DNA from 2 places in the Micromonospora sp. WMMB235 genome. Region 1 is predicted to be linked to the other one. Evidence: riboswitches for the same ligand, from Rfam matches in the RefSeq annotation. Region 1 holds a riboswitch; the other holds the start of a gene.
What was found. Region 1 has a riboswitch for cobalamin ahead of BFV98_RS30855 (magnesium chelatase subunit D family protein). Riboswitches for the same ligand answer to the same signal wherever they lie in the genome.
Positions count from the first base shown of each region.

Region 1 (4,368 bases):
AGCGTGCCGCGCAGGATGAGCTCCTGCGGCTGCGACACCCGGTGCACCACGACTATGGGGCAGTCGTGGCCGTAGTAGCCAGCCAGTTCGGCGGCCAGCTCGCGGGTACGCGTGACCGCCAGGTGCAGGGCGAGCGTCGCGCCGGTCGCGGCGAACGCGGCGAGCTTCTCTCCCGACGGCATGACCGTGGACCGGGCCTGCGCGCGGGTGAGCACGACCGACTGGGCCAGCTCCGGGACGGTCAGCTCGGCGCCGACGGCGGCGGCAGCAGCCGCATAGGCCGGCACGCCGGGCGTGACGTCCCACGGGACCCGGGCGGCGTCGAGCCGGCGTGCCTGCTCGTGCACCGCCGAGTACAGCGACGGGTCACCGGAGCACAGCCGTACGACCTCGGACCCGTCGGCGTGTGCCTGGACCAGGTGCGTGGTGATCTGGTCCAGGTCGAGGTGCTGGGTGTCGATCAGCCGGGCGTCGTCACGGCAGTGCTCCAGCACCTCGGCGTCGAGGTACGTGCCCGGGTACAGGCACACGTCGGCGGACTCGAGCAGGCGTACCGCGCGGAGGGTGAGCAGGTCGGCGGCGCCGGGCCCGGCCCCGACGAAATGGACGGTCATGAATCTCCCTTGACGATGGACCACTGGCTGACTGCCCGTGCGGGCGTCCAGCCGGTGAAGCCGCCGAGCGGTTCGGCGCGTTCGACGTGCAGGCGGACGAGTTCACCGCCGCGCCGGCTGTGCTGCTCCAGCAGCACCGCCTCGGTCTCGGCGGTGACACCGTGCACGACGAGCCGTCCACCGGCGCCGAGCGCATCCCAGCAGGTGTCCAGCACGCCGGGGACGGTGGCCCCGCCGCCGACGAACACCGCGTCGGGACGGTCCAGGCCGGACAGGGCCCCGGGCGCCGAACCCTCGACCAGACACAGACCCGGCACGCCGAGGGCAGCGGCGTTGCGGTGCACCAGCGCGGCCCGGTCGGAGCGGGGCTCCACCGCGATCGTCCGTGCCGTCGGCCAGGCCCGCATCCACTCCACACCGATCGAGCCGCTGCCGGCGCCGACGTCCCACAGCAGCTGACCGGGCGCGGGCGCGAGCCGGGCCAGGGCACTGGCCCGCAGGTCACGTTTGGTGATCTGCCCGCCGTGCTCGAACGCGTCGTCGGGCAACACGCCGCCCGAGGCCCAGCCCGGACCGGCACCGCGAGCTTCGACAGCGAGAACGTTCAACCGCGGCACGTCGTTCAGGTCCCACCCGGCCGCGGTGGTCGCGGTACACGACTCACCGGCGGCACCGAGGTCACCGAGCACGACCAGCCTGGACTGCCCCCAACCGAGCCCGGTCAGCACCGCGGCCACGGCCGCGGGTGTCGTCTCGTCGCTGGACAGCACGAGCAGCCGGCGCCCGGCCGAGAGCGCAGGCACGATCAGCCGTAGGTCCCGGCCGACCAGGCTGACCGTGGTGACGGACTCGGCCGGCCATCCGAGACGTGCTCGGGCGAGGGCTACCGAGGAGACCCCGGGCACGATCGTCACGCGCTCCGGGCCCAGGACGTCCAGCAGCGTCGTGCCGATACCCGACACGAGCGGGTCGCCGGAGGCCAGCACGACAACCGGCCCTCGCGCGGAGGCGAGCACACCTGGCAGATTGTCCCGCAGCGGCGACGGCCACGCCACGCGCTGCTGGCCGTCGACGGGCGGCACCGCCTCGAGGTGCCGCCGCCCGCCGAGCAGCGTCGCGGCCGCCCGCACCAGCGCCCGGGACGGCTCCGGCAGACCCACCCACCCGTCAGCCCCGATCCCCACCACGGTCACCCGCTCCTCCATGGAGATGCACCCTAGCCGCCCACCGGCCCTTGCCCCGGCCACCGGGGCGTCTATGGTGATGCACAGGTTCGAGGTGCCCCACGACCGTGGTCGCGGGGAGAATCTGGGAAGCCGGTGAGAATCCGGCACAGGGCCCGCTGCGGTGATCCAGGCATTGACCTGGGAAGTCCGAAGACCGGCCTCGATCCGATCCACGGCGCATGCCGCGTCGTGGACCGCCATGGCAGATCGAGCGGGAGCCCTACATGCCAGCGCAGTACCCCTTTTGTGCCGTCGTCGGCGCCGACGACATGACTCTCGCCCTCACCCTGGTCGCGATCGATCCGCTCATCGGCGGTGTCCTGATCCGCGGGGAGAAGGGCACTGCCAAGACCACTACCGTGCGCGGCCTCGCCGAGGTGCTCCCGGCGGTACGGGTCTATGCGGGCGACCGGTTCTCCATCGACCCGGACGATCCCTCGGCGGTCTGCCCCGACGGGCCGTTCGACGTGCCCACGCCCGTCGTCGAACGGCCGGTACGCCTCGTCGAACTACCCGTCGGAGCCGGCGACGACCGGGTGACCGGATCGCTGAAGCTCGATGCCGCGCTGCGAGACGGCGTCGTCGCGTTCGAGCCTGGCCTGCTGGCCCGGGCCCATCGTGGCCTGCTGTACGTCGACGAGGTCAACCTGCTGCCGGACCACCTGGTCGACCTGCTGCTCGACGCCGCGGCGACCGGCCGGGTCAGCGTCGAACGCGACGGTGTCTCGGTCGAGCATGCCTCCCGGTTCGTGTTGATCGGCACGATGAACCCGGAGGAGGGCGAACTGCGCCCGCAGCTGCTCGACCGGTTCGGCCTGACGGTCGAGGTCGCCGCCCCGCGTGACCCCGTCCTGCGGGTGCAGGCGGTCCGCCGCCGGCTCGCATTCGACGCCGACCCGGAGGGCTTCGCCACACGCTGGGCCGGCGAGCAGGAAGCCCTGCGCACCCGGCTGGCCGCCGCCCGGCGCTCGCTGGCCGGTGTCGTGCTCGACGACGAGACGCTGACCAGGATCGCCGAGCTGTGCGCCGCGTTCGACGTGGACGGCCTGCGTGCGGACCTCGTCACCGCTCGCGCCGCCGCGGCGCACGCGGCCTGGCGGGGACGTACGCGAGTGACACTCGAGGACATCCGCATCGCCGCCCGTCTCGCGCTGCCGCACCGCCGCCGCCGCAACCCCTTCGACGAGCCCGGCCTGGACCAGGACCGCCTGGACGACCTACTCGGCCACAACGACCCCGACCCCGGACCCGACGGTCCCGGCGGCGGTCTGCCCGACGACACCGGGCACGACAGATCGGCCGGGGACGTGCCCGGCTCTCCCGGCGAGAGCCCGCCCGTACCGGAGCCCGAACGGCAGGCCGCCACATCGATGGCATCCGCGGGCGAGCCCGCACGTGCCCGCTTGCTGGTCGTGAAAGGAACCGGCGACGGTCAGGCCGGCCGGCGGTCCCGGGCACGAACACCGCAGGGCCGTGTCGCCGGGCAGCGGCGGCGCACGTCCGGCGACGGCCGGCTGCACCTGCCGGGCACCATCACCGCGGCGGCGCCGCATCAGCATTCCCGGGGTGGCTTGACCGGCGGTCGCGGCCTCGCGCTCGTGCCCGGCGACCTGCGCCGGGCCGAGACCGTCGGGCGCGAGTCGAACCTCGTGCTGCTGTGCGTGGACGCGTCCGGTTCGATGGCGGCCCGCCGCCGCATGGAGCAGGTCAAGACCGCTGTGCTGTCGCTGCTGCTGGACGCCTACCGCCGCCGGGACAAGGTCGCACTGGTGACGTTCCGCCGGCACACCGCCGAGGTCGTCCTGCCACCGACCGGCTCGGTCGACGTCGCCTCCCGCCGCCTGGCCGACCTACCGGCCGGTGGCCGGACCCCGCTCGCGGAGGGCCTGGAACGCAGTGGCGAGGTGCTGCGCCGGGAGGCGCTGCGCGACCCGTCCCGCCGGCCCCTGCTCGTCGTGGTGACCGACGGCCGCGCCACCTCCGGCCCGGACCCGCTGGGTCGTGCCCACCGCGCCGCCGCCGCGCTCGCCACCAGCGGTGTCCAGGTCGTCGTCGTGGACTGCGAGACCGGACGATTCCGGCTCGGCCTCGCCGCCCGGCTTGCCACTCATCTGAGGGCCGAGCACGTGCCGCTCGGTGAAGTGACCGCCGACGGGCTCACCGGGGTCGTTCGCACGGCGACCGCTCCGCGGGCGGGGGTGGCCTGATGCCGCAGGGTAAGCCGCTCACCGTCCCGGACGACGGCAGCACCACCCGCCAGCGGCGCAACCGGCCGCTGCTGATGGTCCACACCGGAAACGGCAAGGGCAAGTCGACCGCCGCCTTCGGCATGGCGATGCGCGCCTGGAACCAGGGCTGGGACATCGGGGTGTTCCAGTTCGTGAAGTCGGCCAAGTGGCGCATCGGGGAACAGACCGTCCTGGAGAGGCTCGGGCTGCTGCACGAGCAGACCGGCGAAGGCGGGCCAGTCGAGTGGCACAAAATGGGCTCCGGATGGTCCTGGAGCCGTAAGAGCGGCACCGAGGCGG
Region 1 covers NZ_MDRX01000001.1:6,926,489-6,930,856, reverse strand. Annotated here, with positions in the region: gene BFV98_RS30865 (cobalt-precorrin-4/precorrin-4 C(11)-methyltransferase) at 1-614, opposite strand, end outside; gene BFV98_RS30860 (bifunctional cobalt-precorrin-7 (C(5))-methyltransferase/cobalt-precorrin-6B (C(15))-methyltransferase) at 611-1,819, opposite strand; cobalamin riboswitch at 1,874-2,018, shown strand; gene BFV98_RS30855 (magnesium chelatase subunit D family protein) at 2,065-4,047, shown strand; gene cobO (cob(I)yrinic acid a,c-diamide adenosyltransferase) at 4,047-4,368, shown strand, end outside.

Region 2 (4,368 bases), 5.3 Mb from region 1:
TCGCGCCCGCCACGTTCCTGGCCTTCGCCCAGGGACGGCCGGCCCGCCGCCCGGTCCCCGGCTCCGTCGTCGGCGTCGCCGCGCTCCTCGGCGGCGTGGTCGGCGTGGTCGCCGCCGGCTGGCTGGAGTACGGCACCCTGCACCGCCTCGGCGTCCTGCCGATGGCGCTCGTCGGCCTGGCCGAGGAGACCGCCAAACTGATCGTGCCGGCCGGCATCCTGCTGCTGTGGCGGCGGCACCCGTCCCCGGCGCAGGGCCTGGTGATCGGCGTGGCCTCCGGCGCCGGGTTCGCCGCGCTGGAGACCATGGGCTACGCGTTCGCCGCGTTCGTCGGGTCGGAGGGCAACCTCGGCGCGGTCGAGCGGACGCTGCTGGTACGCGGTCTCACCGCGCCCGCCGCGCACCTGGCCTGGACCGGGCTGACCGCCGCCGCGCTGTTCACGTTCGCCGCCGCGCCCGGCGGCCGGAAGCTGGCGGCGTTCCTGCTCACCTTCGCCGCCGCCGTCACGCTGCACACCTGCTGGGACACGTTCGGCACCCAGCCCGCGTACGTGTTCATCGGCGCCGTGTCGCTGGGCTGGGTGCTGCTGCGCCTGCACCTGGACCGCGAGCGGCCGCCCGCGTCCGGGACGCCGGCGGAGCCGAACCGGGACCGGCCTCATGGTCATCGCCAGTTCGCCGAGGTGGCGGGGTCGGAGCGCTTCTGATGCCGCCACCTCGGCGTGATGGAGTCGATCAACCGGCCGGGGCATTGCCGACCCCCGACCAGCCGACGCCCGCACCGCGCCCCGGTGCGTCTCAGCCGGCGGCCAGCCGGACGCCGAGCGCGACGAAGGCGACAGCGCAGAGCCGGTCGACGCGCCGTGACCAGCGGCTGTCGCCCCACCGGCTGGCGAACCGCCCGGCACCCACCCCGAGCGCCAGGTCCACGGCTAGCTGCACCGCGACGAACAGCGCCCCGAGCAGCACCAGCTGCGCCGCCACCGGGCCCGCCTCGGGCCGGACGAACTGCGGCAGGAACGCCACACTGAACAGGATCATCTTCGGGTTGAGCAGGTTCGTCAGCAGCCCGCGCCGGAACGCCCGCCCGGCGCCGCCGTCCGGCCGGTCCGCCGGTGCGCCGGGCCGGCCCGTGCCGCGCAGCGCCCGCAGGCCCAGCACGATGAGGTACGCCGCACCGGCCCACCGGATCGCGGTGAACAGCACCGGGGACGCGGCGATCAGCGTGGCGAGCCCGGCCACCACGGCGGCGACGTGCACCGCCTCCCCGGCGGCGACCCCGAGCGCGGCCACCGCGCCCGCCCGTGGGCCGTACCGGGTGGCGTTGGCGAGCACGAACATCATGTCCGGCCCCGGGGTGAGCATGAGCACCACGATGGCGGCGAGGTAACCCGCGAGCGTGGCCGCCGACAGTCCGAGCACCGGTCAGCCCTCCCCGGCGCCGTCGAGCAGCGCCCGGCGCAGCGCCAGCCGGTGTTCGCGCCGGATCTGCGCCTCCCGGTAGCGCCGCCGGTCGCCGTCGGTCTCGGCGTGCAGCGGCGGCACCGGCCGGGGCTGCCCGTCGTCGTCCACCGCTACCATCACCAGGTGCGCGGTCGCCACGTCCACCGGCGGCACCGCGCGGTCCCACCGGTCCGCGCTGACCTTCACCGCCACCTCCATCGAGCTGCGGCCGGCCCAGGTGATCCGGGCGTCCACGTGGACCACGTCCCCGACGCGTACCGCCCGCAGGAACGCGGTCTCGTCGATGGCGGCGGTGACGGCCGGGCCGTCGGAGTGGCGGGCGGCGACCACACCGGCGACCGAGTCGATCAGGTTGAGGATCCGCCCGCCGTGGACCGTGCCCATCAGGTTGGTGTGGTGCTGGTCCATGATCTGCGACAGGGTCAGGTGCGAGGCCGACGGTGGTCGGCCGGTGAGCGTGATGGTGTCGGGCACTGTGCGGTTCCGTCCTCGCAGAAGCGGACCGCCGACCGGCCGGGGTGTGCACGTCGAGGACACGCCGACGGCCCTGCGCACGACGTGTCACCCGCCCGACCCACCCGCGAGGTCGACGGCGGCGCGCACCGGTGGTACGCGCGACGCGGGCAGGTCTTCGGACTCGCGGGCGTGACACGAGGTCGCCTACTGGCCGTCGCTTCCCAGGCCGTGGCCCAGTGCTGTTGACGGCTGTCGTTCCCACTCACCGCTGCGGGGCAGTCCCGGATTCCCACCGGGTTCCCTCTTACGACACCCGGCCGTCGCCGACCGGGTGAACCAGCGCTTCCCGCAGCGTAGACCAGCGTCCGAGGCCGGCGGCACAGGCGTCAGGCCGGCGCCGATCCCGTCACAGCGGCAAGCGGCGCCGCGCCGAACGACACCGCGAACCGCTTGCACCAGATCGACACGCTGCGCAGACCGTCCAGGTCCACCGACGCCGGGATGTCGTACGCCTGGTCGCCGATGTTGCCCTTGAGTCGGCCCAGCTCGACCCAGCGGCCGTCGTCGAACACCTGCCAGCCGGCCCGGCCGGGCAGCACCTTCCGGTCGGTGAGCCACACCCGCAGATCGGGTCCGTCGGAGGTGTCCAGTCCGCGCAGGAGCAGCTGACGGCGGCCGTCGGCGAGACGGACGAGCTGCGCCCGGCCGGACGTGTCGTGCTCGTGGGTGACGAAGTCACCGGCGGCGAGCACCACGTCGGCGGGGGCCGCGCCGGTCGGTGACGGGCTGGTCGTGCCGGCCGGCGCCGGTGAGGGCTCCGCCACAGTGGGCAGCGTCTCGCGTACCTCGCGGTCGGTCACCAGCCGCCACGGCTGGAACAGGTACAGGCTCACCCCGAGACCGGTGACGGCCACGACGGCCAGCACCGACGACACCACACGTCTTCTGCCCATGCTCCGAAGGTAGGCGCGTAGCCGGCGGAAAGATCTTTCCGTCCGCTTACGGGTCGACCGCGGGCCGCCGCACCGGGACGCCGATGGGTAGCGTCTGGCCCATGGGGCGCTACGTGCTCGTCGTCGACGACGACCGGACGGTGAGCGACGTCGTCCGGCGCTACCTCGAACAGGACGGCTGCCGGGTCCGGTTGTCCTTCGACGGGCCGGACGCGCTCGCCGCGGCCGAGGAGGAGCCACCCGACCTGGTGGTCCTCGACCTGATGATGCCGGGTCTCGACGGCATCGAGGTGTGCCGGCGGCTGCGTCGCCGGCTGCCCGGCCTGCCCGTCGTCATGCTCACCGCGCTCGGGGACGAGGCCGACCGGGTCGCCGGGCTGGAGGTCGGCGCGGACGACTACGTAACCAAGCCGTTCTCGCCCCGTGAACTCGTGCTGCGCATCCGGTCGGTGCTGCGGCGCGCGGCCCCGCAGGACCGGGGACCGACAGGGGTGCTGCGCGACGGCGACCTCACCGCGGACACCGACCGGCGCGTCGCCGAGCGCGGCGGGCAGCCGCTGTCGCTGACCGTACGGGAGTTCGACCTGCTCGCGTTCCTGCTCGCGAACCCGGGACGCGCCTGGTCGCGGGCCGAGCTGCTGGACCGCGTGTGGGGCTGGCGGTTCGGCGACCAGTCCACAGTCACCGTCCACGTCCGGCGGCTGCGGGAGAAGATCGAGGACCACCCGGCGCAGCCGCGCCGCATCGTCACCGTGTGGGGCGTCGGTTACCGGTACGAGCCGTCGGAGGCGTCCCGGTGAACGAGCTGATGGTCATCGGGCTCTACGCCCTGCTCGCAGGCGCTGCGGTCGGCGCGCTCGGCGTCGGCGCGCTGCGGCTGGTGCGCCACCGGTCGATCCTCGCGCACATCGCGGTGCTGCTCGCGGTCACCATCGCCTCGGTGACGGCCGGCGTCACGGCCGTTGCCCAGGCCATGTTCCTGTCCGCGCACGACCTCCAGGTCGTCCTCGTCACGGTCGCCGCGTCCGCGGCGCTCAGCCTGGCCGTCGGGGTGGCGTTCGCCCGCCGCCTCGCCCAGGCGGCGGTCTGGGCCGACCAGGCCCGGCAGCGGGAACGGCAGCTGGAGGCGGGCCGCCGCGAGCTGGTCGCGTGGGTCTCCCACGACCTGCGTACGCCGCTGGCCGGGCTGCGGGCGATGGCGGAGGCGCTGGAGGACCGGGTGGTCGACGAGCCGGCGGCGGTGGCCGAGTACCACCGCCGGATCCGGGTCGAGACGGACCGGATGACGCGCCTGGTCGACGATCTGTTCGAGCTGTCCCGGATCACCGCCGGAGCGTTGCGGCCCGCGCTGTCCCCGGTGCCGCTCGGCGACGTGGTCTCCGACGCGATCGCCGCCACCGCGCCGCTGGCCGCCGACCGGCGGGTCCGGGTGCTCGCCCCGGAGACCGGCTGGCCGACCGTCCGGGCCGCCGAGGCCGAACTCGCCCGCGTCGTG
Region 2 covers NZ_MDRX01000001.1:1,617,308-1,621,675, reverse strand. Annotated here, with positions in the region: gene BFV98_RS07055 (PrsW family glutamic-type intramembrane protease) at 1-707, shown strand, start outside; gene BFV98_RS07050 (LysE family translocator) at 799-1,422, opposite strand; gene BFV98_RS07045 (acyl-CoA thioesterase) at 1,426-1,938, opposite strand; cobalamin riboswitch at 2,069-2,276, opposite strand; gene BFV98_RS07040 (DM13 domain-containing protein) at 2,307-2,873, opposite strand; gene BFV98_RS07035 (response regulator transcription factor) at 2,975-3,673, shown strand; gene BFV98_RS07030 (sensor histidine kinase KdpD) at 3,682-4,368, shown strand, end outside.
Region 2: another riboswitch for cobalamin. It lies ahead of BFV98_RS07045 (acyl-CoA thioesterase); the one in region 1 lies ahead of BFV98_RS30855 (magnesium chelatase subunit D family protein).